3 regions of the Streptomyces sp. NPDC058000 genome follow, and region 2 is predicted to be linked to each of the others. Evidence: predicted binding sites of a transcription regulator. Region 2 holds the regulator's gene; each other region holds the start of a gene.
The links. The regulator HrcA, encoded in region 2, represses chaperone genes, less so after heat shock. The targets are predictions, from matches to a motif close to TTNGCACTCNGNNNNNCNGAGTGCNAA.
Positions count from the first base shown of each region.

Region 1: a site for HrcA is predicted at 1,378-1,404, ahead of ACFVT2_RS27920 (FmdB family zinc ribbon protein). Genes of this name have one in related genera too.
Region 3: a site for HrcA is predicted at 1,303-1,329, ahead of groES (co-chaperone GroES). Genes of this name have one in related genera too.

Region 1 covers NZ_JBHVQS010000035.1:20,211-22,474, reverse strand. Annotated here, with positions in the region: gene ACFVT2_RS27925 (S-methyl-5'-thioadenosine phosphorylase) at 1-716, opposite strand, end outside; gene ACFVT2_RS27920 (FmdB family zinc ribbon protein) at 1,010-1,366, opposite strand; gene ACFVT2_RS27915 (MFS transporter) at 1,503-2,264, opposite strand, start outside.
Region 2 covers NZ_JBHVQS010000049.1:45,655-47,918, reverse strand. Annotated here, with positions in the region: gene dnaJ (molecular chaperone DnaJ) at 1-846, opposite strand, end outside; gene hrcA (heat-inducible transcriptional repressor HrcA) at 847-1,863, opposite strand.
Region 3 covers NZ_JBHVQS010000023.1:27,868-30,131, forward strand. Annotated here, with positions in the region: gene groL (chaperonin GroEL) at 1-713, opposite strand, end outside; gene groES (co-chaperone GroES) at 849-1,157, opposite strand; gene ACFVT2_RS22365 (FtsW/RodA/SpoVE family cell cycle protein) at 1,566-2,264, shown strand, end outside.

The sequences.
Region 1 (2,264 bases), on a different contig from region 2:
ATGTTCTCGCCGAAGACCTTGAGGACCTCCTCGTGGGAGACGCCCTCGCCGGTCTCGGTGCCCGCGTCCAGGTCGGTGACCAGGGTCAGCGAGGTGTAGCAGAGGCTCAGCTCGCGGGCCAGGACGGCCTCGGGGTGGCCGGTCATGCCGACCACCGACCAGCCCTGCGCGGCGTGCCAGCGCGACTCGGCGCGGGTGGAGAAGCGCGGGCCCTCTATCACCACGAGGGTGCCGCCGTCGACCGGCTCCCAGTCCCGGCCGCGGGCGGCGCTCAGGGCGGCCCGGCGGCCGGTGGGGCAGTACGGGTCGGCGAAGGTGAGGTGGACGACGTTGGGGACGCCCCCGTCCGGGAGCGGTTCGCCGTCGAAGTACGTCTGGACGCGGGTCTTGGTGCGGTCCACGAGCTGATCGGGGACGAGCAGCGTGCCCGGGCCGTATTCGGGGCGCAGTCCGCCGACCGCGCACGGGCCGAGGACCTGGCGCACGCCGAGGGAGCGCAGTGCCCAGAGGTTGGCGCGGTAGTTGATGCGGTGCGGCGGGAGGTGGTGGCCGCGGCCGTGCCGGGGCAGGAACGCGACCGAACGGCCGGCGATCTCACCGAGGAACAAGGAGTCGCTGGGGCGCCCGTAGGGCGTGTCCACAGTGATCTCGGTCACGTCGTCCAGGAAGGAGTAGAACCCCGACCCGCCGATAACGCCAATCTCCGCGTCAGCCATGCGGTCACACTATCGGGGCGTGGCAGCGGCCCGCTGGTGGGCCGGTGGAACGGTGGCGCGAACGACCCGGGGCGACAGGACGAGGCAACAGGACGAGGCGTCAGGGCTGGGCGTCAGGGCGGGCTCGACGCGCGTCCCGCCCCGCCCCTGCCGATGGTGCCGCCCGCCCGGCGTCCCGGAACGTCGCGCACCCCGGGGGGAACGCAGCGAGCCCCGCCGTCCCCTGGTGGGGAGGGCGGGGCCCGGAAGTCCGGTTGCCGGCGTCGTCGCGCGTGCCGGGCTGCTGCCGCAGGTCAGGCGGCCGAGCCGGTGCTCGCCGAGGCCGTCGACTTGCTGCCCGAGGACGACGAGGACGAAGACGACGCGGAGGAAGACGAAGACGGAGAAGGCGACGACGTCGAGGGGGTGGAGCCGCTCGACGAGGAGCCGCTCGACGGCGTGGAGCTGCTGGCGGGGCTGCTGCTGGACGACGAGCCGCGGCTGTCGTTGCGGTAGAAGCCGGAGCCCTTGAAGACGATGCCGACCGCCGAGAACACCTTCTTGAGGCGTCCGTTGCAGCTGGGGCACTCGGTGAGCGCGTCGTCGGTGAACTTCTGCACGGCCTCAAGGCCCTCGCCGCACGCGGTGCACTGGTACTGGTAGGTCGGCACTTGACTTCCTCCTGGCACTCTCACTCATTGAGTGCTAACGACGCTCCATCTTGCAGTATTCCTGCGCGTCAGTCCACCGTGAACGTCCTACGGTGACCGACTCCACGCCGGGTCCCGGCCCCCGCTTCACGCCCGCTCAGGCGGCGCTCAGCTCGCGTTCCCGCTCGTCGGCGGCGGTGTCGGTGGCGGTGCCGGCGGCACCCGCCGCACCGGTGACGACCTTCGACGACCGGGGCACCAGATGGGCCCGCAGGGTCAGCAGGACCACCAGGGCCAGCGCCGTACCGGCCAGCGGCACCAGGAATCCGGAGCTCGGGCCGAAGCGGTCGGCCAGCTGGCCGGCGGAGGTGGCCGCCACCGCCTGGCCGAGGGCGACCGCGCCGGTCAGCCAGGTGAACGCCTCGGTCCGGGCGGTGGCCGGGACCAGCGACTCGACGAGGGTGTAGCCGGTGATCAGCGCGGGGGCGATGCACAGGCCGACGACCAGGCCGAGGGCGCCCAGCAGCGGTATCGCGGTCACCGCCCACAGCGGGGTGGTGGCCAGTGCCAGCAGCCCGTAGGCGACCAGCAGGCGGCGGCTCGGGCCGACCTTCCAGGCGATCGTGCCGCAGGCGATGCCGGCGAGCATGTTGCCGCCCGCGAAGATGCCGTAGAGGACGCCGTTGATGCCGGGCTGGCCGATGTGCTCGGTGAGCGCGGTCAGCGAGACCTGCATGCCGCCGAAGACCGAGCCGATGCCGAGGAACGCCACGATCAGGACGCGCACGCCGGGGAGGGACAGGGCCGAGACGCGCGGGCTGTCGTCGGACTGCCCCCGGTGGACGGGCGGTTGGGTGCGCCGCTGCGAGGCGAACAGCAGACCGCCGGCCAGCGACAGCACGGCCTCGGCGATCAGGCC
Region 2 (2,264 bases):
CTTGGTGCCCAGGGCCGCCGCGGTCATCGGGATGGTGACCGTGCAGTGCAGATCGTCCCCGCGCCGCTGGAACACCGAGTGGGGCAGCTCGTGGATCTCGACGTAGAGGTCGCCGGCGGGACCGCCACCGGGGCCCACCTCGCCCTCACCGGCCAGCTGGATCCGGGTGCCGTTGTCGACACCGGCCGGGATCTTGACCGTGAGGGTGCGGCGGGAGCGGACCCGCCCGTCGCCCGCACACTCGGGGCACGGCGTCGGGACGACGGTGCCGAAGCCCTGGCACTGGGGGCACGGCCGGGAGGTCATGACCTGACCCAGGAAGGACCGGGTGACCTGCGAGACCTCACCGCGGCCGCGGCACATGTCACAGGTCTGCGCGGAGGTGCCCGGCGCCGCGCCCTCACCGCTGCAGGTGGTGCAGACGACGGCGGTGTCGACCTGTATGTCCTTGGTCGTGCCGAACGCAGCCTCGCCCAACTCGATGTCGAGGCGGATCATCGCGTCCTGGCCGCGGCGGGTCCGCGAGCGCGGGCCGCGCTGCGAGGCCGTGCCGAAGAACGCGTCCATGATGTCGGAGAAGTTCCCGAAGCCCGCGCCGAAGCCGCCCGCGCCGCCGGCTCCGCCGGTCTGCGAGAGGGGGTCGCCGCCGAGGTCGTAGACCTGCTTCTTCTGCGGATCCGACAGGACCTCGTAGGCGGCGTTGATCTCCTTGAACCGCTCTTGGGTCTTGGGGTCCGGGTTCACGTCCGGGTGCAGCTCGCGCGCCAGCCGCCGGAACGCCTTCTTGATCTGGTCCTGCGAGGCGTCCCGACCGACACCGAGGACCGAGTAGTAATCCGTGGCCACTTACGACTCCGCGAGGATCTGTCCGACGTAACGTGCCACTGCGCGTACCGCTCCCATCGTTCCGGGGTAGTCCATGCGGGTCGGTCCGACCACGCCCAATTTCGCGACGGCCTCGTCGCCCGAACCGTATCCGACGGTGACGACCGAGGTGGACGTCAGGCCCTCGTGAGCATTCTCATGCCCGATGCGTACGGTCATGCTCGAGTCCTTGGCCTCCCCGAGCAGCTTGAGCAGCACCACATGCTCCTCAAGGGCTTCCAGCACCGGCCGGATGGTCAAGGGGAAATCATGCCCGAAGCGCGTCAGATTGGCGGTGCCGCCGATCATCAGCCGCTCTTCGGTTTCCTCCACCAAAGTCTCCAGCAGTACCGACAGTACTGTCGAGACGGTGGCCCGGTCGTCCTGTTCGAAGGATTCCGGGAGATCCTGCACCAGCTGCGGGACGTCCGCGAAACGGCGGCCGACGATCCGGCTGTTGAGCCGGGCGCGCAGGTCCGCCAGGGACGTCTCGCCGAACGGCGTCTGGCAGTCGATGAGTCGCTGCTCGACGCGTCCGGTGTCGGTGATCAGCACCAGCATCAGCCGGGCCGGGGCCAGTGCCAGCAGTTCGACGTGGCGGACCGTGGACCGGGTCAGGGACGGGTACTGCACCACCGCCACCTGCCGGGTCAGCTGCGCCAGCAGGCGCACCGTGCGCCCCACCACGTCGTCCAGGTCGACGGCGCCGTCCAGGAAATTCTGGATCGCCCGCCGCTCGGGGACGGACAGCGGCTTGACGCCGGCCAGCTTGTCGACGAAGAGGCGGTAGCCCTTGTCGGTCGGGATCCGCCCGGCGCTGGTGTGCGGCTGGGCGATGAAGCCCTCGTCTTCCAGGGCCGCCATGTCATTGCGGACGGTGGCCGGGGAGACCCCCAGCTGGTGGCGCTCGGTGAGTGCCTTGGAGCCGACCGGCTCCTCCGTCCCGACGTAGTCCTGGACGATGGCGCGCAGCACTTCCAGTCTGCGTTCGCTGAGCATTCCGCCACCTCCAGTCGGCCGTTCCGCCGTGTCGTCACTCCTGGCACTCACCTGGGCCGAGTGCCAAACCCGGAGCCAGTGTACGGCCGGGTAGCGCGGATGCGGCAAGGGCCGGCGCACTGAGGACTTACCCACAGCCGCGGAATCCGACCCCCGGGCCGACCCTGAGAGCCCCCTGATCCCTCCCCGAGGAAACCCCGATCCCGCCCCGCCACGGCCCCTGATCCGCACCCGGGGCAGCACCCCTATGGCGCCGCCGCCCGGCCGCTTCCGCCGGGTGCGGGGGCGGGGTGACGGGCGACGTTGTCGCGGGGCGCCGGTCCCTGCCGCTGCCCTCCCGCCGTCCGCCCGGTGCGCGCTCGCGCGGGGAAGGCAGGCGGGAAGGTGCCGGCAGAGGCTAG
Region 3 (2,264 bases), on a different contig from region 2:
ATCTTCTCCAGCAGCGGCAGCAGGTCCTGGATGGAGGAGATCTTGCCCTGGTGGATCAGGATGTACGGGTCGTCGAGGACGGCCTCCATACGCTCCTGGTCGGTGACCATGTACGGCGACAGGTAGCCCTTGTCGAAGGCCATGCCCTCGGTGAAGTCCAGCTCCAGACCGAAGGTGTTGGACTCCTCGACGGTGATCACACCGTCCTTGCCGACCTTGTCCATCGCCTCGGCGATCAGCTCGCCGACCTGCGGGTCCTGGGCGGACAGCGCGGCCACGGCGGCGATGTCGGACTTGTCTTCGATCGGGCGGGCGGTCGCCAGCAGCTCGTCGGAGACGGCCTTGACGGCGGCGTCGATGCCCTTCTTCAGGGCGGCCGGGGAAGCACCCGCGGCGACGTTGCGCAGACCCTCGCGGACCAGGGCCTGGGCCAGCACGGTGGCGGTGGTGGTGCCGTCACCCGCGATGTCGTTGGTCTTGGTCGCCACCTCCTTGACGAGCTGGGCGCCCAGGTTCTCGTACGGGTCCTCGACCTCGACCTCGCGGGCGATGGTGACACCGTCGTTGGTGATGGTGGGGGCACCGAACTTCTTGTCGATGACGACGTTGCGGCCCTTGGGGCCGATGGTGACCTTGACCGTGTCGGCCAGCTTGTTGACACCGCGCTCAAGGGCGCGACGGGCGTCCTCGTCGAACTTCAGGATCTTCGCCATGGGTGCTTCAAGTCCTCTCGTCGCGATCGTCGGCCTCGCCGCCGTGACCGCTCTCGCTCAAACGAACTGCGCCCCTGCCCCGGGTCGGTGAGAACGCGGGAACCAGGGGCGCAGATCAGGGCAAATCCGGGTGACTTACTTCTCGACGATCGCGAGCACGTCGCGAGCCGAGAGGACGAGGTACTCCTCGCCGTTGTACTTCACCTCGGTGCCGCCGTACTTGCTGTAGAGCACGACGTCACCGACCTGGACGTCGAGCTCGATGCGCTTGCCGTCCTCGAAGCGGCCCGGACCGATCGCCAGGACGACGCCCTCCTGGGGCTTCTCCTTCGCGGTGTCCGGGATGACCAGGCCCGAGGCCGTGGTCTGCTCGGCGTCGAGCGGCTGGACCACAATGCGGTCCTCAAGCGGCTTGATGGCAACCTTGGAGCTGGCGGTCGTCACGATCCGACCTCCCCCTTCGGAGATCTCACGGGGTTAACTGTCTGAGGTGGCGACCAGGTCGATCCGTCGTCGCGGGTGCCGGGTCTGCCCGTCGCCGTGTTGGCACTCCCATAGGGAGAGTGCCAACGCTGAGACTATGACGCGGTTAGCACTCGGTCAAGCGGAGTGCCAGCGCGCCGGAGACGCGTACCGTGTCTGCTGCCGGTGGCCGGGCGTGGAATCGGACACACCTTTCCCCCCGGCTGCAACCCGGCCCGCGGCCGCCCCGTCTAGCCCCTGGGACCGCTGAATCCGGGCCACGACCCGGCCGCCCCGCGGCCCAGACCCATCGATGGCGGAGGAACCGTGCGTGGACTGACCAGCGCTCCCCGGGATCCCGGGGGACCGGAGAGCGACGCCGAACGCACCATGACGTTCGCCGCGCTGGCCCAGGCCCCGAACCGTAGGCGCACCGAAGCCTGGCTGCTCGGCTTCGTCGTATTCATCACCGTCTTCGGCTACGCCTACACCGAGCTGTCCATGAAGGGGCAGCTCCCCGGCGGGCTGGCCGGCTTCGCGGTGAGCGTCTTCTTCATCGCGCTGGTGCCGCACCTGGTCGTCCGCCGGTTCGCACCGCGCGCCGATCCGCTGATCCTGCCGGTGGCGACGATGATCACCGGCCTGGGGTTGGTGCTGCTGCACCGGCTGGACATCACCTACGCGGAGAAACCCCGGCTCCATCAGGCGCAGGCGGCGACCGGGCAGCTGGTGTGGACGGTCATCGGGGTGGCGGTCTGCATCGTCATCCTGATGGTGCTGCGCGACCACCGGCTGCTCCAGCGCTACATCTATCTGACGATGGCCGTCGCACTGGTGCTGCTGATGGCGCCGGCGTTCTTCGGCGCGGACCAGTTCGGCGCCAAGCGCTGGATCCTGCTCGGGCCGCTGTCGTTGCAGCCCGGCGAGTTCGTGAAGATCATGATCGTGGTGTTCTTCGCGGGCTATCTCACCGTCAGCCGCGATGCGCTGGCGCTGTCCGGGCGCCGGGTGATGGGCATGCAGCTGCCGCCGGGCCGGCAGCTCGGGCCGATCTTCACGATCTGGGTGATCAGCCTGCTGGTGCTGGTC